DNA from 3 places in the Rhizobium sp. UFLA01-1127 genome. Region 3 is predicted to be linked to each of the others. Evidence: predicted binding sites of a transcription regulator. Region 3 holds the regulator's gene; each other region holds the start of a gene.

Region 1 (7,691 bases), on a different contig from region 3:
CCGCTGGACAACCCCGATCGCGGATTGCCGGCGGAGCGTGCCAATCGAGGAGTATCATCATGATGAACAGTGCCCTGGAACTCGCAAACGAATATCTTCGGCTGGGCGGCCACAGGCTTTTGGTAATGGACGATAATATCCTGTCGACCCAGAGTTGGGAGGCGGATCCGCCCGAAGCCGAAACCTTCTGGAAGCAGGAAATCGAGATTCTTGCGCCAAGGCAGCGCAGCGAGGTCATGTCATTCCTGCCTTCTATCAATGTCAGCTGACGCCATTCAGCCGGCACCGGTTTCTCGCCGCAGCCGTTAGAGCATGATGCCGAAAAGTGTGATCGGTTTTCGGACAACATCATGCTCTGCTTCTTTGTTTCCGGAGCGGATTCAGATTTCAGGCCGATCCGACCTAAAATCATCCGGTTCTAACCTCGAGCGGGAACAAGCCGATCCGAATCCGGTTGGGAATATATGGCAAAGACAGGAACAATCCGCATCGGCATATCCGGATGGACCTACGCGCCCTGGCGCGGTGTTTTCTATCCCAAGGACGTGACGCAGAAACGGGAACTCGCCTATGCCTCCAGGCAATTCCCATCCATCGAAATCAACGGTACCTTCTACAGCCTGCAACGTCCCGATACATTCGCGCGCTGGCGGGACGAGACACCGGATGATTTCGTCTTTGCGATCAAGGGCTCCCGCTACATAACGCACCTGCAAAGGCTTCGCGACATCGAATTGCCGCTTGCCAATTTCATGGCGTCGGGCCTGCTGCGCCTGGGACCCAAACTCGGACCGATCCTCTGGCAGTTTCCGCCGCGTCTGCGCTTCGAACCGGAGCTGTTTTCCGCCTTCATCGGCATGCTGCCAAAGAACACGGATGAGGCGTCAAGCCTCGCGAGACGCCACGACGCGCGACTGGACGGCCGCGACTGGCTCAAGACGGATGAGACGAGACCAATCCGCCATGCCTTTGAAATCCGCAACGAAAGCTTCGCGAACGCCGATTTCATCGAACTGCTGCGGGAGTATCGGATCGGCCTCGTATGCGCCGACAGCGTCGAATGGCCGCTGCTCATGGATGTCACCGCGGACTTCGTCTATTGCCGCCTGCACGGCTCGGAACAACTTTACGTCAGCGGCTATGACGACAAGGCTCTGGATGCGTGGGCGACGCGCATCGACGACTGGGCGCATGGACGCGAGCCCGCCAACGCCAATCGCGTCCTGAAACCCGCGAAAAGATCGCGAACCGGCCGTGACGTCTATGTTTATTTCGACAATGATGTGAAGGTGCGGGCACCCGCCGATGCGCGGCGGCTCAGCCAGCTTCTTGGGTTGCCCCAACAGGAACAAGCGTTATCTCATCGACCGCGCAAGAAACCGCACAGGCGGGATATATCCGAACAAGGGCACCAGCATCAACCAGGCTAGGAGCCGACGCGGGCTTCTTCGAGTTGACCCCAAGCAGGGTCCCAGGCCACACCTTCCGACAGTTCAACATAGATCGGCCGCATGTACTCGTCGGCCATTTTGTTGCGCGCCGCCCGAAAGGCATCAACAGGCTCCATTTCCTCGCCGGGAAAGACCGTGTCATCCTCTCCGGGCGGCGTCACCTTGCGAAGGAATCCCCGGATTTGATCGCCGGAGTGATAGAACTTGACGACAATGGAGTCCGGCGGCACCGCATCCTTGCGATATCGGTAGTAGGTTTCCATTTTCTCCTCCTGACATCGGCTGGCTGACACCGGGCCACGTCCGGCGCGCGCAGGGAACGCCTGCTCGATCGAACGGCCAACCGTATTGGTCGGCGTTTGTTCAGCCAATCGGTCTTATTCCGAACCGCTTTCGTCGGGCTTGGTTCCCCCCCGTATGATCGAGAGTCGCACAGGATCGTCCGCTCAATTGCCCCCAAAGGCTTGAACGGCATCGCCTCGCTCGGAAGCCTATCCGATTTTTTTCGGGCGACCACCTTTTGCACCGTTCGCACGGCTCGCGGCAATTTTCGCCGGTGACCGGGATTGTCCTCCACGGCGCTGAATGTCCATAAACGCCTTCGTCCCAAATATCCCGTTCATAAGGCCAGCGATCGAATAGTCCATATCGAGGCTTTCCCAGTGCAACCCGGTTTCCCCGAGAAGCTCCACCTCAGCCAGCTGCTGGATAGTAGCCTCTTGCATCCCTTCCAGAGACCGGGCGGGGAACATAAAGGATGCGCCGTTCGCAAATTCGACAATGACCCGCTCCGATGAACCGTCGGAGGGGCATAGGCGGAGTAACTTTGCCTGAAGCAGCACGCAGTTCTGCTCGGCAACCTCTGGCGCTGCGGTGAGTGAACCGAAATATGTGCTGGCCCGCAACTCCCGCGATAGTGCGCGCAAGCCGCCTTGTGCCACAACAACCGAGGTCACTCTTCACCGATGTCGCTGCCGGCGTCGACGCTGTTGCGGACATTGGATACTTTGTCACATCCATGTCATGAAATACGCCGACACGTCGTGCCTGATCAAGAGTGGGTACCCAAATGGATTATTTCAGACGTTTCAACTTTCTGTTCGCAACGCCAGCCTTTGACAGCGAGGATCTGGAGGGCGCCCGCTACAACCAGATTGTCGAGGAGATCGAGCGCTCCGGTTTCGAGGTCGTGCGCGCTCGTAATCTCGAAGATGCGGAGATCGCCGTGCAAACGGACGCTGCCATCGGCTGCATGCTGGTTGACTGGGGCAAGAAGGGGCTTGAAGGCAAGACGGCCGCTCTCATCAATCTGATGCGCCGGCGTGGCCTGGAATTCCCGATCATCCTTCTGATCCGCCGCAAACGCTTCGAAGACGTGCCGGTCGAAGTGCTCGATTTCATCGACGGCTATGTCTTCCTGTCCGAAGAAACGCCCGCCTTCATCGCCAAGAGCCTTATCAGCCGTCTCAAGCAATATGCCGAGACGCTGAAGACGCCGTTTTTCGGCGCGCTGGTCGATTATGCCGAAGAAGGCAACCAGCTCTGGACCTGCCCTGGCCACAATGGCGGCATCTTCTACAGCCGCAGCCCGATCGGCCGCGTATTCATGGAGCATCTGGGCGAAGCGGTATTCCGCGACGACCTCGACAATTCCGTGCTCGATCTCGGCGACCTTTTGACCCACGAAGGGCCAGCGCTCGCAGCACAGAAAGAGGCCGCCAAGATCTTCGGCGCCGAAAAGACCTATTTCGTCCTGAACGGCACTTCCACCTCCAACAAGGTCGCGCTCTCGGCGCTCGTCACCGACGGCGATCTCGTGCTGTTCGACCGCAACAATCACAAGGCCGCCCATCATGGCGCCTTGATGATCTCGGGCGGCATTCCGATCTATTTGCCGACCATACGCAACGTCTATGGCCTGATCGGTCCGATGGATTTCGCTGAAATGGACGAGGACGCGCTGCGCGAGCGCATCCGCACCCACCCGCTGGTGAAAGATCCGGAAGCCTACAAGAAGCCACGCCCGTTCCGTGTCGCCGTCGTGGAGCAATGCACCTATGACGGCACCATCCACAATGCCGAGATGATCCTCAAGCGCATCGGCCATTTGTGCGATTACATCCTCTTCGACGAGGCCTGGGCGGGCTTCATGAAATTTCATCCGCTCTATGCGGGGCGTTTCGCCATGGGCCTTGCCGATCTTGGTCCGGACGCGCCCGGTATCATCGCGACGCAATCCACCCACAAGCAGCTCGCAAGCTTCTCGCAGGCCTCGCAGATTCACATGAAGGATCGGCACATCACCGGCCAGAAGCGCCGCGTGGAGCATCGGCGCTTCAACGAAAGTTTCATGCAGCACGCCTCGACCTCGCCTTTCTATCCGCTGTTTGCCTCGCTCGACGTGGGCGCGCAGATGATGAAGGGCCGCTCGGGCGAGGTGCTTTGGGACGATACGATCCGCCTCGGCATCGAACTTCGCAAGAAGATCCGCGCCGTGCGCCGCGAATTCGAGGAGAAGGAACATCGCCCGGAGCGCCGCTGGTTCTTCGAACCTTTCGTGCCGGACCGGGTGGCGATCCCGGATGTGGCGAGCCCTGGCGCGGTGCATGACGTGCCTTGGGAAAGCGTCGCCACCGACCAGCTCGCCACCAATCCGGCCTTCTGGCACCTGACACCCGGTGCGGCATGGCACGGCTTTTCGGGAATGGAGCCGGGATTTGCCATGACCGACCCGAACAAGCTCACCCTGCTCACTCCCGGACTCGATCGGGCGACCGGAAAATACGCCGAGCACGGCATACCGGCGCCTGTGGTCGCGCAATATCTGCGCGAAAACCGCATCGTTGCGGAAAAGAACGACCTCAATTCGCTGCTGTTCCTCCTTACCCCCGGTGTCGAAGCCAGCAAGGCCGGCACGCTGATCAGCGGCTTGGTCGCCTTCAAGAAACTCCATGACGACAATGCGCTGCTCGAGGAGGCAATTCCGGAATTCTATCGCCGCCGGCCGGGCCGCTATGCGGGCGTGCGGCTGCGCGATCTCTGCGCCGAGATGCACAATTTCTTCCGGCAAGCCGATGTGAGCGCCCTGCAGACGAAGCAGTTTTCCGCTGAACACCTGCCGCCGATCGCGATGTCGCCGCACGATGCCGCCCGCTGCCTAGTGCGCAACGATGTGGAATATCTGCCGATCGACGCCATTGCCGGCCGCATCGCGACGACACCCTTCGTAGTCTATCCTCCGGGTATCGCGACCATCGTGCCAGGCGAGCGCCTGACGGAACGAGCAAAACCGATGATCGACTACCTCAAGATGTTCGAAACCTGTTTCAACACCTTCCCCGGCTTCGAGGTGGAGATTCAGGGGCTCTATCGCGAAGTCGATGCATCCGGCAGAATCCGGCTCTACACCTACGTCGTCGCGGAATAGGCTCGGAAATTCAGGTTCGATCATGAAGCAGGATAAAACAATCGTCGTTCGCCCGTCCCGGGAGAGCGACGTCGATGCCATGCTGGCGATCTATCGCCGCCACATTCACCGCGGCGTCGAGGCTGGAGTGGACGATAGCGACACGCCGCAACCGGACGATCTGCGCGAACGGCGCAAGAATCTGAAGGACCGCCGCTTCCCGCATGTCGTTGCGATCGAGGGTGAGAAGGTCCTGGGTTATGCCTATGTGGTGCTGTTCCGCAAGCGTCCGGCCTATCGCTATACGGTCAAGCACTCGATCTACGTGCATCACGACCATGTCGGCCAGGGTGTGGGAAGCCTGCTTATGCGCGGGCTGATCGACGCCTGCGCCGCGGCCGGTTTCCGGCAGATGATCGGCTATATCGATGCCGACAACGCGGCCTCGCTCGCCTTGCACGAACGCTTCAGCTTCGTTCGCGTCGGCCTGCTGCCGGCAGTTGCCTATCGTTACGGCCGCTGGGCCGACACCGTGATGGTGCAGCGCTCGCTCGGTCCAGGCGCAACCACACAGCCCCCTCCTCCGCCGCTCTCCACCCGCTGAAACAAACGGGATCGGCGGCGCCGAACGGTTGCTGCAAAGATCGCTCGCCTATACCGTCGGTGGCATCGTAGCGGGCCTGAAACCCAGTACAAAGTCCACGACCTTGGACGACGACATTTCGCAAGGCTTGAGGGCAAGCCTTGCTCCTGCGAGTACATAAAGATTGAAGCTGACGACATCGGTCCCGCCAAGCTCCTCGCCGTAGAGCCAGATCCGTTTCCCGTCGGCCGACCGCTTGACCGTCACGCCCCAGGGCCGACCTTGAAAGCGCCCCTCCATGTAACCGTCGGGCAGTTCCGCAAGTAGATGTTCGAACTCCGGCAATTCGTCAGGCGGCGGCTTTGCGGCGCGGTTCGTCATGGCGCCAGACATTCGTCACAGATGCCGCAGCCGTCCTCGTCCATCTTCCTCGCCGATCGCAGCCTTCGACAGCAGAGACACTCTGTGCCGTCCGCGCACGGTTCCTCATCGCGCTCGGGCGGCGAGATCTCCATAAGCGGCTCGGAAAGCGGATCGAATACAGTTTGGCCCATCATCAGGCTCCGTATTGGGGGATGAATAAGAGATAGGAAGCCTCGACTGCATCTCAAGGCGCCGTTTCATGGCTGGCGCAGGGCGATCCCCCGTTCTGTCAGGCACAGCAACCGAGCCGGTTTGATATCGTCATCAAGGATGATATGTTCCGTATTTGTTTCAGCGTCCGCAATTGAAGGCCGTGCTGAACTTGCGGTTTGATGACTGAGACCACCATGAACCAAATGAGCACTGGCCCTGTCCGAAAGATCATCCATGTGGATATGGATGCGTTCTATGCATCGGTCGAGCAGCGCGACAATCCCGAGCTGCGCGGCAAGCCGCTTGCGGTCGGCGGATCGGCGGCGCGCGGCGTGGTGGCGGCGGCAAGCTACGAGGCTCGCGCCTTTGGCGTCCATTCGGCCATGCCTTCGGTTACAGCGAAGCGCAAATGCCCGGATCTGATTTTCGTGCCGCCGCGCTTCGACGTCTACAGGGCGGTATCGCAGCAGATCCGCGAAATCTTCGCCGAATATACGCCGCTGATCGAACCGCTATCGCTCGACGAAGCCTATCTCGACGTCACGCAGAACCTCAAGGGTATGGAGGTTGCAACCGAGATCGCGCTGGAGATCCGGACCAAAATCAAGCAGGTCACGGGGCTCAATGCCTCGGCCGGCATCTCCTACAACAAGTTCCTCGCCAAGATGGCGAGCGACCTGAACAAGCCCAACGGCCAGGCGGTGATCACACCGAAGAATGGGCCGGCCTTCGTCGAAACGCTTCCCGTCAAGAAATTCCATGGCGTCGGGCCTGCGACCGCCGAGCGCATGCGCAAGTACGGAATCGAGACGGGGCTCGATCTGAAATCGAAGCCCCTCGCCTTTCTGCAGGAGCATTTCGGAAAGGCCGGATCCTATTTCTACGGCATCGCCCGCGGCATCGACGAGCGCCAGGTGAAAGCCAACAGAATTCGCAAATCCATAGGAGCGGAGGACACATTTGCCGAGGATATCGACGATCTCCAGCTGGCGACGGCCGAGTTGCGCCCGCTTGCCGAGAAGGTCTGGCGCTACTGCGAGACCGGCGGCATCGGCGCCAGGACGGTGACCGTGAAGATCAAATATTCGGACTTCACCCAGGCGACGCGCAGCCGGACAAGCCCCTTTCCCGCCGCCGATGCCAGCGGCATCCTCGATGTGGCATCCGCACTTCTGGCAACCGTCCACCCGTTCGCCCGGCCTGTGCGGCTGCTCGGCATCACGCTTTCGTCCCTGACGAACGGAGAAGGCGACGACGACCTGTCGCGGACCCAGCTTGATCTCGGACTTTGAATTATGCAGCGGATTTAAGGTGCTGCGGCGACCTTTTGCGCGTCATATGTGACGCTCGGCGCTGTGGTGCCAGGAATCGAAAAAGCCTGCCGCGGGAGGAGGTGCGGCAGGCTTTTCGAAAAGAACCGAACAGCGACTGGGAGGAGGAGTGCCGCTGTTCCTACAAACGACCCTTGGGAGGAGGAGCGGGCCGTCTGAAACACGAAGCTTTGCGGGAGGAGGTGCATCGCTTCGTTACAAGTGGTTTTACTCCCTGCGTCGCGGATCGCCAGCATCTATGCTGCAGTGCAGCTATGCGCTTGCCGCAATCCTTCCGCGGCAAACGCCTGGATTACAGTCACCGTCTCCCAAATCGAGCGAGCACGGCGGGCGTCTGGCTCACG
Region 2 (7,691 bases), on a different contig from region 3:
CTCACCGGCTGCTGGCCGACCGTCGCCGCGGCGACCGTTCGCTGCCGGCCGTCGGCATCGACCAGATCGTGGCACAGCTCGCGCTCGCTGTCGACCGCGTCATGGCCGAAGCCTCGCTTTATGACCGTACGCTGGCCGCACTCGCCGTCCGTCAGGCACGCGGCGACATGATCGAGGCGATCTTCCTGCTCAGAGCCTACCGTACGACGCTGCCGCGCTTCGGCTATTCCCAGCCGCTCGACACGGCGGCGATGAAGATCGAGCGCCGCATCTCCGCCACCTACAAGGACTTGCCCGGCGGCCAGCTTCTCGGCCCGACCTTCGACTACACCCACCGCCTGCTCGACCCGAGCCTTTTGGCCGACGAACCGGTTGACGAGCCGATGCAGCGACCCGCCGAACAGGGCCGCATCATGCGCGTTTCCGAAATCCTCGATCAGGAAGGCCTGATCGAAGGCGACGGTGTCATGCCGGTCGACCACGAGATCGGCGACCTCACGCGCGAACCCTTGGAATTTCCGATGACCCGCGATCTTCGCCTTCAGGCGCTCGCCCGCGGCGATGAAGGCTTCCTGCTGGCGCTCGGCTATTCGACCCAGCGCGGCTACGGCCGCACCCATCCCTTCACCGGCGAAATCCGCATCGGCGAAGTGGAGGTCGAATTCGACGTGCCGGAACTCGGTTTCTCCGTCTCGCTCGGCCGCATCCAGGTGACCGAATGCCAGATGGTCAACCAGTTCAAGGGTTCGGCCAAGGCGCCGCCACAGTTCACGCGTGGCTACGGCCTGGTCTTCGGCCAGAGCGAACGCAAGGCCATGGCCATGTCTCTGGTCGACCGTGCGCTGCGCGCCGAAGAGCTCGGCGAAGACATCGTTGCGCCGGCTCAGGACGAGGAATTCGTCATTTCCCATTCCGACAACGTGCAGGCGACCGGCTTCGTCGAACATCTGAAGCTGCCGCACTATGTCGATTTCCAGGCCGAGCTCGACCTGGTGCGGCGCATGCGCCGTGATTTCGAGGCCGCTCGCGATCGCGGCATGGACCCCATGACGGAGGCAGCCGAATGACCGAACTCGCCACCTACAACTTCGCCTATCTCGACGAACAGACTAAGCGGATGATCCGCCGCGCCATCCTGAAGGCGATCGCCATTCCCGGTTATCAGGTACCCTTCGCATCGCGCGAAATGCCGATGCCTTATGGCTGGGGCACTGGCGGCGTGCAGCTGACAGCCGCCATCATCGGCCCGCAGGATGTGCTGAAGGTCATCGACCAGGGCGCCGACGATACGACCAATGCCGTTTCCATCCGCGCCTTCTTCCAGAAGGTCGCCAATGTCGCGGTCACCACCCGCACGGAGGAGGCGACCATCATCCAGACGCGCCACCGCATCCCGGAGGCCAAGCTCGGCCCCAACCAGGTGCTGGTCTATCAGGTGCCGATCCCGGAACCCTTACGCTTCCTGGAGCCGCGCGAGACCGAAACGCGCAAGATGCATGCGCTCGAGGAATACGGCCTCATGCATGTGAAGCTTTACGAGGACATCGCCCGCAACGGCCGCATCGCCACCACCTATGCCTATCCGGTGAAGGTCGCCGGCCGCTATGTGATGGACCCCTCGCCGACGCCGAAGTTCGATAATCCGAAAATGCATCTCTCCGACGCGCTGCAGCTTTTCGGCGCCGGCCGTGAGAAGCGTATCTATGCCGTACCGCCCTACACCGAGGTGGTCAGCCTCGATTTCGAGGACCATCCGTTCGAAGTGCAGCGCTTCGACAAGCCCTGCGCTCTTTGCGGCGCCGAGCAGGTCTATCTTGACGAGGTGATCCTCGACGACAAGGGCGGACGCATGTTCGTCTGCTCCGATACCGACTTCTGCGAAGACCGTCGTGCTCACGGTCATGTGGGCGCAATGCTGGCGTCGAATGGGCTCGCATCCGGTGGACTGCCTGGTGGCAAGGAGGCTGCCGAATGAGTGACTTACCGCTTCTAAAGGTCAAGGACATCTCGAAGTTCTACGGCAGCCGCATCGGCTGCCGCGACGTGTCCTTCGAACTCTGGCCCGGCGAAGTGCTTGCTATCGTCGGCGAATCCGGATCCGGCAAGACGACGCTGCTCAACTGCATTTCGACGCGGCTGCTGCCGACGACGGGCAGCGTCGAATATCACATGCGCGACGAGAGCTATCGCGATCTCTTCCGCATGAACGAGGCGGAGCGCCGCTTCCTGATGCGCACCGACTGGGGCTTCGTGCATCAGAACCCGGCTGACGGCCTGCGGATGACGGTGTCTGCCGGTGCCAATGTCGGCGAGCGGCTGATGGCGATCGGCAATCGCCACTATGGCAACATCCGCAACACGGCCATCGATTGGCTGGAGCGCGTGGAGATCGATGCCGATCGTATCGACGACCAGCCGCGCGCCTTCTCCGGCGGCATGCGCCAGCGTCTGCAGATCGCCCGCAACTTGGTGACCGGCCCTCGCCTGGTCTTCATGGACGAGCCTACCGGCGGCCTCGACGTGTCCGTGCAGGCTCGCCTGCTCGATCTGGTGCGCGGCCTCGTCAACGATCTCGGCCTTTCGGCCATCATCGTCACGCACGACCTCGCGGTTGCCCGGCTTCTGTCGCATCGCATGATGGTGATGAAAGACGGACAGGTAATCGAACACGGTTTGACCGACCGCGTGCTCGACGACCCGCGCGAACCCTATACGCAACTGCTGGTCTCTTCGATCCTGCAGGTCTGAGGAACAAACATGGCAACCCCACTCGTCGTTTCCGAAGTCTTCAAGAGCTTCACCATGCATCTGCGCGACGGCATTCGTCTGCCCGTCGTCGCCGATGTCTCCTTCTCGGTCGCTGCGGGCGAATGCGTCGTGCTCGGCGGCCCGTCCGGCATCGGCAAGAGTTCGCTGCTGAAGATGATCTACGGCAATTATGCCGTCGACAGCGGCCAGATCCTCGTCATGCACAGGGAGAAAATCGTCGATCTCGCCACCGCCGATCCGCGCACCGTGCTCGACGTCCGTCGCCAGACCATGGGCTATGTCAGCCAGTTCCTGCGCACCGTGCCGCGCGTCGCCGCCATCGACGTCGTCGCCGAGCCGCTGCTGGCCCGCGGCGTGACCGTGGCCGAGGCTCGTGACAAGGCTGCAGAACTGCTGGCGCAGCTGAACCTGCCGCAGGAGCTCTGGCAGCTGCCGCCCGCGACCTTCTCCGGCGGCGAGCAGCAGCGCGTCAACATCGCCCGCGGCTTCATCACCGACCACGCCGTCCTGCTGCTCGACGAGCCCACGGCTTCGCTCGATGCCCGCAACCGGGCCGTCGTCGTCGATATGATCGAGCAGAAGAAGCAGGCGGGCGTCGCGCTTCTCGGCATCTTCCATGACGAAGAGGTGCGCGAGGCCGTCGGCAGCCGCATTCTCGACGTTTCGCAATTCTCGCCGCGGAAGGCAGCCGCATGAGCCGCAAATTGGGCGAAACGCCCTTCATCAGCCCTTCGGCGAGCGTCAGCAACTCGACGCTCGGCCGCTATACCGAAGTCTCCGACCGCTGCCGCATCGATGAAACCGAGATCGGCGATTATTCCTACATCATGCAGGATGGCGCAGTCTGGTGCGCGACGATCGGCAAATTCGTCAACATCGCCGCGGCGGTGCGCATCAACGCCACCAATCACCCGACATGGCGCGCCACGCTGCATCACTTCACCTATCGAGCCGCCGACTATTGGCCGGACGCCGATATGGAGACTGATTTCTTCACCTGGCGGCGCGACCATCGCGTCGTCATCGGCCATGATGTCTGGATCGGCCACGGCGCCACCATCCTGCCCGGCGTCAAGGTCGGCAATGGCGCCGTCATCGGCGCGGGCGCGGTCGTCTCCAAGGACGTCGAGCCTTACACGATCGTCGGCGGCGTGCCGGCCAAGCTGATCCGTGAACGCTTCGCCGCCGAGATCGGCGCGCGCATGGACAAGCTTTCATGGTGGGATTGGGATCATGACCGCCTGCGCACGGCGCTTGCCGACTTCCGCGCTCTGTCCGCGGAAGATTTCTTGGATCGCTACGCCGCCTGAGGACGCTTTCCGCCCAAGCCGGGCTTGCACGAGACCCGCGTGCGTTTCAGCCTCAGGCGATCCGTCTAGCTCAGGTTAAGGGAGGCCTCTTTATGGCAAAGCAGTTTTCCAGCATCGACGACCGGCTGCGCGATTTCATCGCGCGGCAGCACATCTTCTTCACGGCATCGGCGACATCGGATTCCCGCGTCAATGTTTCGCCGCGCGAAACGCTGTGCCTGCGCATCATCTCCCCGAACGCGGCCATCTACCTCGACCGCACCGGCAGCGGCAACGAGACTTCAGCCCACATGAAGGCCGATGGCCGGCTGACCATCATGTTCTGCTCGGTCGAAGGGCCGCCGATGATCCTGCGCCTCTATGGCCGCGGCCGCATCATCCATCGATCGTCGCCGGAATATGGTGAATTGCTGCGCGATCACTATGCAGGCGAAGAGCCGCTCGGTGCGCGGCAGATCGTGCGGCTGGACCTCGATCTCGTACAGACGTCCTGCGGTTTCGGCGTGCCGCTCTTTTCCTATGAAGGCGAGAGGCCAAGTCTCGATCAATGGGCCAAAGCCAAGGGTCCTGACGGCATTGAGGAATACCGTCGCGAGAAGAATAGCTTCAGCATCGATGGCCTGCCAACGGGCATGTTTGACGGCTAAATTTCACGGAAAGCTCTCAGCCGGCTAACCTTGCAAAAACGAGGAGAATTGTAACAGCAGTTACATAAAACTGACATTGGAGCTTCATGAAGCGGGACTAATCGGTTGCCTTGTGGTTGGCGCCAGCCCCCTCGAAACTCCCTTCGAGGCAGGGGCATGCGCCCATTCTTAGCACCGGTACCGCTGAAATTTCTGCAGCCCGGCAGCCGCGAAAGGGAAGCACTATGTTCGAACTCAGGAACGTCTCACGCCGGTTTGGAAACAAGCTCGCTGTCGATTCCGTGACGTTGGACATACCGCAGGGGCAGATGGTGGGCATCATCGGCCGCTCCGGCGCCGGCAAGTCCACCCTTCTGCGCATGATCAACCGCCTTGCCGATCCGAGCTCCGGCTCCATCCATTTCTCCGGCATCGAAGTGTCGAAGCTCAGGGGCCGCGCGCTGCGCAGCTGGCAGCGCGACTGCGCCATGATCTTTCAGCAGTTCAACCTCGTTCCGCGTCTAGACGTGCTTACCAATGTCATGCTTGGCCGGCTCAACCAGCGCTCGACGGCGATGAGCCTGCTTTCCGTCTTCAGCCGCGAGGAGCGCATCGAAGCCATCGCCGCTCTGGAACGCCTCGGCATAGAACAGACGGCCCTGCAGATGGCCGGCACGCTTTCCGGCGGCCAGCAGCAGCGCGTCGCCATTGCCCGCGCCCTGATGCAGCAGCCGAAGATGATGCTGGCCGACGAGCCGATCGCCTCGCTCGATCCGCTGAACGCCAAGATCGTCATGGACGCGCTGCGAGATATCAACGAGCGTGAAGGCATCACCGTCATCACCAATCTGCACACGCTCGACACGGCCCGCAACTATTGCGAACGCATCGTCGGTATGGCGGCCGGCAAGGTGGTCTTCGACGGCAAACCGACCGATCTGACGGCAGCGGCCGTCAAGGAAATCTACGGCACCGACAAGGACGGCGCCGGCATCGACGAGACCATGACATCGACCTCCATCAACATTGCCGATCCGGCCGCGCAAGCCGCGGCAACCGAATCCGCCGGCCCGCAACCGCTGGCACTGGCCGGCCTCTGAGAGGGATGGCCACGATCGAAGGCCCGCGTCAAGGGCGCATTTCTTCCAGACCGAAGGCATCCGGGGACACCGGTTAATCAGGAGACGAACCCATGTTGAAGAAAGCACTCTTTGCCGCTACTGCGCTCGTCGCGCTCGCAGTTGGCGCTGCCGCCAACGCTGCAGACCTCAAGGAATTCCGCGTCGGCATTCTCGGCGGCGAAAACGAAGCCGACCGCCTGCGCAACTACGCCTGCCTCGCCGATCACCTGAAGAAGGAATTCGGCTTCGAAAAGGTTTCGCTGTTCCCGGCCGCCGACTATGACGGCGTTATCCAGGGCCTGCTCGGCGGCACGCTGGACTTCGCAGAACTCGGCGCTTCCGGCTACGCGGCCACATATATCAAGGACCCGAAGGCCGTTACCCCGATACTGACCACGCAGCAGACCGACGGTTCGACCGGCTACTACTCGATCGGCCTCGCCCTCAAGTCCTCCGGCATCAAGACGATCATGGACGCCAAGGGCAAGAAGCTCGGCTATGCCGATCCGGACTCGACCTCGGGCTACCTCGTTCCGCTGACGCAGATTCCGAAGACCACCGGCATGCCGAACGACAAGTTCTTCGCCTCGACCCAGTTCAACGGCGGTCATGAAAACAACCTGCTCGCCGCTTACGACGGCAAGGTCGACGTTGCCGTCGACGATTCCTCGGGCGTTGGCAATTTCAAGGACGGCTTCACCTCCGGCACTTTCCGCAAGGAAGTGGACAAGGGCGCCGTCGACCCGAACAAGCTCGTCGAAGTCTGGCGTTCGCCGCTGATCCCGAACGGCCCGCTCGTCGTTCGCAACGCTCTCGGCACCGAATGGCAGGCCAAGCTTTCGGACTTCTTCATGAAGCTCCCGACGGCTGACGCCAAGTGCTTCAACGCCGTCGAAGGCGGCGACTTCAAGGGCTACGTCAAGGTTACCCCGGACTTCTACAACGCCGTTATCGACGTCCGTAAGGCTGCCATCGGCGGCTGATCCGCATTCCGATGATTGGGCGGCCGGCAACGGCCGCCCTTTTGCTGTTCACAAGGGCTGGATTTGATGACGATCGCCGACACGCACCCGAACATGCAGAGCGCCAAGGAGATCGGCGACGCCTGGAGCAAGATGGTGGCCAAGCGCCGCCTCTATACCGGCATCGGCCTCATGATTCTGCTCGTCGCCTTCGTCAGCTCCGTGCGCTTCGCCGACGAAAGCAATGCCGGCCATTTCTTCGAGCGCCTGCCGCATCTCTTCGACTTCCTGAGCTGGCTCATTCCCAAGGACTGGAACGACGTCTACCGCGCGCTCTTCGACCTGCCGAGCCCGAACGGCGCAAACGGCGCCGGCGGCGAGGAGTTCAACTTTCCGCTCGGCCGCGTCTATGTCTGGGGCGATTTCTACATCCCCGAATATTTCGAGCTGATGATCATCACGATCAACGTGGCGCTGGTATCGACCATCATCGGCTTCGTCTTTGCCGTGCCGATGAGCTTCTTTGCCGCGCGCAACATGTCGCCATCCAATCCGATCCGGCTCGTGACGAAGCGCATCATGGAATTCCTGCGCGCCTTCCCGGAAATCGTGATCGCCGGCCTGTTTTCGGCGATCCTGTCGATCGGCCCGATCGCCGCCATCATCGCCGTCGGCCTGCATACGATCGGCGCGCTCGGCAAGCTCTTCTACGAAGTCGTCGAGAATATCGACATGAAACCCGACGAGGGCATGCGTGCCGTCGGCGCCAGCTGGACGGAGCGCGTCCGCTTTGCCGCCCTGCCGCAGGTGCTGCCGAACTTCATGTCCTACGCGCTGCTGCGCCTCGAGGTCAACGTCCGCGCATCCACCATCATCGGCGCCGTCGGCGGCGGCGGTATCGGC
Region 3 (7,691 bases):
AGAATCGACTTTTGCGCATGAAGGCGGTTTTCCGCCTCATCGAAGACAACGGATTGCGGACCGTCGATCACCTCGTCCGTCACCTCCTCCCCGCGATGGGCGGGCAGGCAATGCATGAACAAAGCGTCTTTGCCGGCCTGTGCCATCAAAGCCTTGTTGACCTGATAGGGCTGGAAGACGTTGTGACCGCGAGCCCGGTGCTCCTGATTCATGGAAACCCAGGTATCGGTTACTACGCAATCGGCGCCGGCGACCGCGCGGTCTGCGTCATGCGAGAGCATGATTTCGGCGCCCTCGTTGCGAGCCCAGTTCAGATAGTGATCCTTCGGCTCGGAACCAAGGGGTACCGCCATATTCATGCGATAGCCGAAGCGCGCCGCGCCTTCGATCAGCGAATGCAGCACATTGTTGCCGTCACCTGTCCAGGCGAGCGTCTTGCCCTTGATCGGGCCGCGATGCTCTTCGAACGTCATGATATCGGCCATGATCTGGCAGGGATGCGTGTCGTCGGTCAGCGCATTGATGACCGGAACGGTCGCGTGCTCGGCCAGTTCCAGCAGGCGCGAATGATCGGTCGTGCGGATCATGATCGCATCGACATAGCGCGACAGCACCTTTGCCGTATCGCCGATCGTCTCGGCGCGGCCAAGCTGCATTTCGGTGCCGGAGAGGAACAGCGTCTCGCCGCCGAGCTGCCGCATGCCGACGTCGAAGGAGACGCGGGTTCGAGTGGACGGCTTCTCGAAGATCATCGCCAGCATCTTGCCGGCGAGCGGCTTGTCGGCCGTGCCGGCCTTCTGTGCGCTCTTTCGCACGATCGCGTCATCGATGATGTGACGCAGATCGGCAGCCGGAACGGCAGAGAGGTCGAGAAAGTGTTTCGGAGAAGCCATGTCCTTACCTGTGCTCCAGAAAAAACAATAACGCCCGCGTGGGGCACGCATAAGCCCTTAAATCGGCATCGATTTTAGGAAAGCTTATGCGATTCCTAAATGTTACTGCGTCCTTTGCGCGTCGCCCGACGCGCGGCGCAGTAATCGCCCCATCTACGGGCGTTGAGTTCAAGCCGATTTCTTGGCGCGGGCAGAGCGCGCGCGCTCCGCGGCACGTTCCAGGCGGGCAAGACCTTCGCGCGCTTCTTCAGCGGTCACCACCAGCGGCGGCAGCAGGCGGATGACATTGTCGCCGGCCGGAACGCCAAGCAGATGCTCGGCGCGGATCGCCTGCAGTAGGTCCGCCTGCGGAATGGCCGCCTTGACGCCGAGCATCAGCCCTTCGCCGCGAACGTCTTCGATGATATCTGGAAAACGATCCTTGAGCGAGGCGAGCCCCTGGCGGAAAACCAGCGCGACATCGCGCACATGCTGCAGGAAGCCTTCGGCAAGCACGATGTCGAGAACGGCATTGCCGACCGCCATGGCGAGCGGATTGCCGCCATAGGTCGACCCATGCGTGCCCGCCTTCATGCCCGAAGCGGCTTCCGCCGTCGCAAGGCAGGCGCCGAGCGGGAAACCGCCGCCGATACCCTTGGCAACGGCCATGATGTCAGGCTCGATACCGGCCCATTCATAAGCAAAGAGCTTGCCCGTACGGCCGACGCCGCATTGCACTTCATCGAGGATCAACAGCAGGCCGTGCTCGTCGCAGATCTGGCGCAGTCCGCGCAGGAATTCGTTGGTGGCCGGGCGGATGCCGCCCTCGCCCTGTACTGGCTCGATCAGGATCGCGGCCGTCGCCTCGGTGATCGCGGCACGCACGGCATCGAGATCGCCGAACTGCACCTGATCGAAGCCCGGCGCCTTCGGGCCGAAGCCCTCGATGTACTTTTCCTGACCGCCGGCGGCGATCGTCGCGATGGTGCGGCCGTGGAAGGCGCCCTCGAAGGTGATGATGTGGAACTTTTCGGGATGCCCCTTGGCGAATTGATAGCGCCGCGCCGTCTTGATGGCGCATTCCAGTGCCTCGGCACCGGAGTTGGTGAAAAATACCTTGTCGGCGAAGGTCGCCTCCGTCAGCCGCTTCGACAGCTTCTCCTGACCGGGCACTTCGTAGAGGTTGGACAGATGCCAGACCTTATCGGCCTGTGCCTTCAGCTCCGCGACGAGATGGGGATGCGCATGGCCGAGAGAATTGACGGCAACGCCGGCTGCGAAATCGAGGTAGCGTTCGCCATTTTCGGTAACCAGCCAGACGCCCTCGCCTCGCTCAAACCGCAGCGGAGCGCGCAGATAGGTGTCATAAAGCGGCGTGGTCTCGGCCATGGCCATATCTCCTGATCACAACTTTAAGGACCGATCGCTTCCATTTGATGAAACAGGCCCGAAAAAATCAAAAATGCCGCCTTGCGGCGGCTCGGGCACTATTGATGTTTTGCACCGCGATGTCAACAAAACTGGCGTTTAGCAGGTGCGAGAAAGCGCTTGCGGGCAAAAGAGATGGGTTCGGCGGCGGCTATTGCAGAAATGCCACGCCGGGACAGCAAGTTGGGGAAAACCTCGAAATCGATTCCTCAAGATTCCCGCGACTCTTGTCACGGAGTCAGCCTCACACTAGGTTAAAAAGCAATTGCTAGACTGCATGCGGCGGAACTAGTCACCACAATTTTAGAGCGTTTCGCGCCTCGTTTCCATGCGAGGCAATGGTGAGGGATTCTGCCATCGGAAACGCGACAGCGGAGACAGGGCATGAATTGGACAGACGAACGCGTCGAGAAGCTGAAAAAGCTATGGTCCGAAGGGTTGAGCGCCAGCCAGATCGCTGCGCAGCTTGGCGGAGTGAGCCGTAATGCCGTTATCGGCAAGGTACACCGCCTCAACCTTCCCGGCCGAGCGAAGGCAGGCGGCACGACAACCGCGGCGCGCACGCCGAAGCGCAGCGCCACAGCTCCTCGCGCCACGAGCTACGGATCGCGCGTTGCCACCCGCACCGTAATCACCCGCCAGCAGGGTGCAACCATGCTGAAGGAAGAGATCGAGGTTGATTCCGTCAACGAAATCCAATATCGCCCGGCTGCAAACGTCGTCGTTCCGATCTCCCGCCGGCTTGGCTTGACGGAGCTGACGGAACGCACCTGCAAGTGGCCAGTCGGCGATCCGCTGAAGGACGATTTCCACTTCTGCGGCAATGACAGCCCGGATTCGTCGCCTTACTGCACCTATCACCAGCGCATGGCATACCAGCCGGTGCATGATCGCCGCCGAAACAACGGTTAAGCGTCACATTGTGCAGCAGATTTAAAGCGCTACAGCGACCTTTGCGCGCCACATATGGTGCGCGGCGCTGCAAATGAGAAACGGGCCACTCGAGGCCCGTTTTTCTATTTCCGCCGCTATGTAGTGATGCCCGAGCGGCCTTGCCGCTCAGGCTTCCATGGAATAGCCCGCGCCGCGAACGGTGCGGATGACATCCTGCATATTGGAGAAATTGAGCGCCTTGCGCAGGCGGCCGACATGAACGTCGACAGTGCGTTCGTCGACGTAGATATCGTGGCCCCAGACACCGTCGAGCAACTGTGAGCGCGAGAAGACGCGGCCCGGCGAGGACATCAGGAATTCCAGCAGGCGGAATTCCGTCGGCCCCAGCCGCACTTCGCGGCTCTTGCGGTGGACACGGTGAGTTTCGCGGTCCAGCTCGATATCGCCGCAACGCAACACCGTGGAGAGAACCTCCGGGCGGGCACGGCGCAGCATCGCCTTGACGCGAGCCATCAGCTCCGGCGTCGAGAACGGCTTGACGACGTAGTCGTCCGCGCCGGTGGAAAGGCCACGCACGCGCTCGCTTTCCTCGCCGCGGGCGGTCAGCATGATGATCGGCAGGCGCTCGGTCTCCGGCCGCATGCGCAGCCGGCGGCAGAGCTCGATACCGGACACGCCGGGGAGCATCCAGTCGAGGATCAGGAGATCGGGGATGCGCTCCTGGAGACGCAGCTCGGCCTCATCGCCTCTGAGGATCGTATCTACCTCGAAGCCTTCAGCCTCGAGATTGTAGCGCAGCAGAACGCTGAGCGCTTCCTCGTCTTCTACAACAGCAACTCTCGGAACCATGCGCCTATGGTCTCCTTTCTTCGCTTCCAAATTATTCCGTCACCGCGCCGACGGTGTTGGCGGTATCATCCTTCGGGCGCTCGCCTTCCGGCTGAGCACCAGTCGCCATGTAATAGATCGTCTCGGCGATGTTGGTGGCATGGTCGCCGATGCGCTCGATGTTCTTGGCGCAGAAGAGAAGATGCGTGCAGGTGGTGATGTTGCGCGGATCTTCCATCATGTAGGTCAGCATCTCGCGGAAGAGCGAGGTATACATGGCGTCGATTTCCTCGTCGCGTTCGCGGATCGACACGGCCTTGTCCGGCGAGCGGGTGGCGTAAACGTCCAGAACTTCCTTGAGCTGGCTCAATGCCAGTTCGGAGAGATGCTCGATGCCGCGGGCAAGACGGCGGGGGACGCCGGTGCCCTGTACGGCAATGACGCGCTTTGCAGTGTTCTTGCCGAGATCGCCGACGCGCTCCAGATCGGAGGCGATGCGGATCGAGCCCATGATTTCGCGAAGGTCGGCGGCCATCGGCTGACGGCGGGCGATCGTGACGATCGCCTTGTCGCCGACTTCGCGCTCGGCATGGTCGAGAACCACATCGTCGGAGATGACCTTCTGGGCCAGGGCCGCGTCGCTGTTGACCAGGGCGCGTACGCTGTCGCTGACCATCTGCTCGGCCAGGCCGCCCATTTCCGCAATGCGGCGCGTCAGGAACTTCAGGTCTTCGTCGTAGGCTGAGAGAATGTGAGTGGAGACCATTTTTTCTATCCTCAAAGTGAACTGTGTGAAAGGAGCCGCGCGCCTGACATCATCAACCAAAACGGCCCATGATGTAATCCTGCGTGCGGAAATCGTCGGGATTGGTGAACATCTTATCGGTGTCGTTCTCCTCGACCAGATGGCCGAGGTGGAACATTGCGGTGCGTTGCGAGACGCGGGCTGCCTGCTGCATGGAGTGCGTCACGATGACGATGGTGAAATTCTCCCGCAGCTCGTGAATGAGATCCTCGACCTTGGCGGTCGCGATCGGATCGAGCGCCGAGCACGGCTCGTCCATCAGGATGACCTCCGGGCTGACCGCGACGGCGCGGGCTATGCACAGGCGCTGCTGCTGACCGCCGGACAGGCTCGTGCCGGCATCATGGAGCCGATCCTTGACCTCACCCCAGAGACCGGCCTTCTGCAGGCTGGTTTCGACGATATGCTCGAGATCGGCCTTGGAGCGATGCAGGCCATGGATGCGCGGGCCGTAGGCGACGTTCTCGTAGATCGACTTTGGAAACGGGTTGGGTTTCTGGAAGACCATGCCGACGCGGGCACGCAATTCCACGACATCGATGCTATTGTCGTAGACGTCCTGATCGTCGAGCGTGATCTTGCCGGTGACGCGGCATGTCTCGATCGTATCGTTCATGCGGTTGAGGCAGCGCAGGAAGGTGGACTTGCCGCAGCCGGACGGGCCGATGAGAGCCGTGACCGTATTGGCGCGTATCTTCAGATTGACGTCGAAGAGCGCGCGCTTGTCGCCATAGAAGACCGAAACATCCTGGCCGATCATCTTGTAGGGGATCGTCGTCATCTTCCTGGTCAATGCTCTTTCGCTTGCGGCTTCGGTCATCATGTTCATCTTACGACCCTCCCTTACCAGCGCCGTTCGAAGCGCCGGCGCAGCAGGATGGCGCCGATGTTCATCGCGACGAGGAAGAAGAGCAGCACGATGATGGCGCCGGACGTCCTTTCGACGAAGGCACGCTCGGCTTCGTTCGCCCACATGTAGATCTGCACGGGCAGCGCCGTCGAAGGATCGAGCGGCGATGCTGGATAATTGGCGACGAAGGCGACCATGCCGATCAAGAGCAGCGGCGCCGTCTCGCCGAGCGCATGGGCAAGCCCGAGGATCGTGCCCGTCAGAATGCCGGGCATCGCAAGCGGCAGGACGTGATGGAAAACCATCTGCATGCGCGAGGCGCCAAGGCCGAGCGCAGCACTACGGATCGACGGCGGCACTGCCCGCAGCGCCGAGCGCGTCGCGATGATGATCATCGGCAGCGTCATCAGGCTCAATACGAGACCGCCGACCAGCGAAGCCGAGCGCGGCAGGCCCATCGTGTTGATGAAGACCGAGAGGCCCAGGAGACCGTAGACGATCGAGGGCACGGCGGCGAGATTGTTGATGTTGACCTCGATCAGATCCGTCAGCCGGTTCTTCGGCGCGAACTCCTCCAGATAAATCGAGGCGGCGACGCCGATGGGCAAGGCGAGCACGAGCACGGTCAGCATCAGATAGAGCGAGCCGATCAGCGCGACACCGAGCCCCGCAGCTTCCGGCCGGCTCGAATTTCCGGACAGAAAGAAGCCGCTGTTGAAGGCCTTATATAACGCGCCGCTATCGCTGAGCCGTTTCATCCACGCGACCTGGCGGTCGGATACCTTACGGTCCTTCTCACTGACGGTCAGATCGATCTGTCCCTTGCTGGCGGAATCGATGTTGGCGCTGGCCAGGAAGGTGACGTTCTCCGTCGTTCCGATGATCGACGGATTGGCGGCGACCCGGTCGCGAAGCACGATCCTGGCGCCGTCCGATACCATGGCGATCGCTTCACGAACGAGCGCGTGATTGGCGGGATCAATGCCGAGCGCCTTCACCAGCCCTTCTCGCACCAGCACCTGATAATTGGCTGCTATCAGGACCTTCGGATCGCTGCCGCGCCTGCCCGCCGGGTCGATCGTCTTCTCCGCGAATTCGATCGGCAGGGTGATCGACGTCTGCACGAAGGCTGTATAGCCGTTGCCGACCACGGTCGAGACCAGGATAACAAGGAACACAAGACCGAAGATGACGGCTGTGAAGCCGTAGGCGCGAAAGCGGCGCTCGGCGGCATAGCGCCGTCTGATGCCGATATCGCGGCGCATAAACGCACCCGGCGTGAGCCCGCGAGGCATATTCGGCGCTGAGGAGGATACGACGTCGCTCATTCGTATTGCTCCCTGTATCGGCGGACGATGTAGAGCGCATAGACGTTGAGGCACAGGGTCAGGCAGAACAGCGTGATGCCGAGCGCGAAGGCGACGAGTGTCTGCGGCGAGGTGAACTCAAGATCCCCGGTCAGCTGGTTGACGATCTTCACCGTGACGGTGGTCATCGGCTCGAAGGGATCGAGCTGCATGCGCGCCGCTACGCCTGCGGCCAGCACAACGATCATGGTTTCGCCGACGGCCCTCGACGCGGTCATCAGCAGCGCGCCGACGATGCCCGGAAGGGCAGCCGGCAGCAGCACGCGCTTGACCGTCTCGGACCGCGTGGCGCCAAGGCCGAGCGAGCCGTCGCGAAGCGAGCGCGGCACGGCCGTGATGATGTCGTCCGATAGCGAAGAGACGTAAGGAATGAGCATCACTCCCATGACGAAGCCGGCCGTCAAAACGCTCTGCGCCTCGATGAAGCTTCTATAGCTTCCGGTCATCAAGCCATGGATCTCGGCGGAGATATCTCTCAGAAACGGTCCGACGGTCACGAGGGCGAAAAAGCCGTAGACGATCGTGGGAATGCCGGCCAGAACCTCCAGCATCGGCTTGGCGACGGAGCGAACGCGTGCGGAAGCATATTCGGCCATGTAGATCGCCGCGAACAGGCCGATGGGGACGGCGAAGAGCATGGCCACGAG

The links. The regulator PhoB, encoded in region 3, activates phosphate uptake and scavenging genes when phosphate is short. The targets are predictions, from matches to a motif close to TGTCATNNANCTGTCAT.
Region 1: a site for PhoB is predicted at 2,460-2,476, ahead of Q4Q11_RS14785 (Orn/Lys/Arg family decarboxylase). Genes of this name have one in related genera too.
Region 2: a site for PhoB is predicted at 4,798-4,814, ahead of phnC (phosphonate ABC transporter ATP-binding protein). Genes of this name have one in related genera too.

What each region holds. Positions count from the first base shown of each region.
Region 1 is NZ_JAUQTZ010000050.1:10,335-18,025, reverse strand. Features, by position in the region: gene Q4Q11_RS14805 (hypothetical protein) at 60-269, shown strand; gene Q4Q11_RS14800 (DUF72 domain-containing protein) at 465-1,430, shown strand; gene Q4Q11_RS14795 (DUF2934 domain-containing protein) at 1,427-1,822, opposite strand; gene Q4Q11_RS14790 (DUF2442 domain-containing protein) at 1,943-2,293, opposite strand; gene Q4Q11_RS14785 (Orn/Lys/Arg family decarboxylase) at 2,521-4,878, shown strand; gene Q4Q11_RS14780 (GNAT family N-acetyltransferase) at 4,901-5,461, shown strand; gene Q4Q11_RS14775 (hypothetical protein) at 5,510-5,833, opposite strand; gene dinB (DNA polymerase IV) at 6,211-7,308, shown strand.
Region 2 is NZ_JAUQTZ010000094.1:14,821-22,511, forward strand. Features, by position in the region: gene Q4Q11_RS21545 (carbon-phosphorus lyase complex subunit) at 1-1,067, shown strand, start outside; gene Q4Q11_RS21550 (alpha-D-ribose 1-methylphosphonate 5-phosphate C-P-lyase PhnJ) at 1,064-1,975, shown strand; gene phnK (phosphonate C-P lyase system protein PhnK) at 1,972-2,748, shown strand; gene phnL (phosphonate C-P lyase system protein PhnL) at 2,758-3,465, shown strand; gene Q4Q11_RS21565 (DapH/DapD/GlmU-related protein) at 3,462-4,079, shown strand; gene Q4Q11_RS21570 (pyridoxamine 5'-phosphate oxidase family protein) at 4,172-4,726, shown strand; gene phnC (phosphonate ABC transporter ATP-binding protein) at 4,951-5,805, shown strand; gene phnD (phosphonate ABC transporter substrate-binding protein) at 5,898-6,809, shown strand; gene phnE (phosphonate ABC transporter, permease protein PhnE) at 6,876-7,691, shown strand, end outside.
Region 3 is NZ_JAUQTZ010000055.1:1,784-9,474, forward strand. Features, by position in the region: gene argF (ornithine carbamoyltransferase) at 1-893, opposite strand, end outside; gene Q4Q11_RS15655 (aspartate aminotransferase family protein) at 1,062-2,261, opposite strand; gene Q4Q11_RS15660 (GcrA family cell cycle regulator) at 2,685-3,212, shown strand; gene phoB (phosphate regulon transcriptional regulator PhoB) at 3,360-4,043, opposite strand; gene phoU (phosphate signaling complex protein PhoU) at 4,075-4,788, opposite strand; gene pstB (phosphate ABC transporter ATP-binding protein PstB) at 4,841-5,656, opposite strand; gene pstA (phosphate ABC transporter permease PstA) at 5,671-6,972, opposite strand; gene pstC (phosphate ABC transporter permease subunit PstC) at 7,002-7,691, opposite strand, start outside.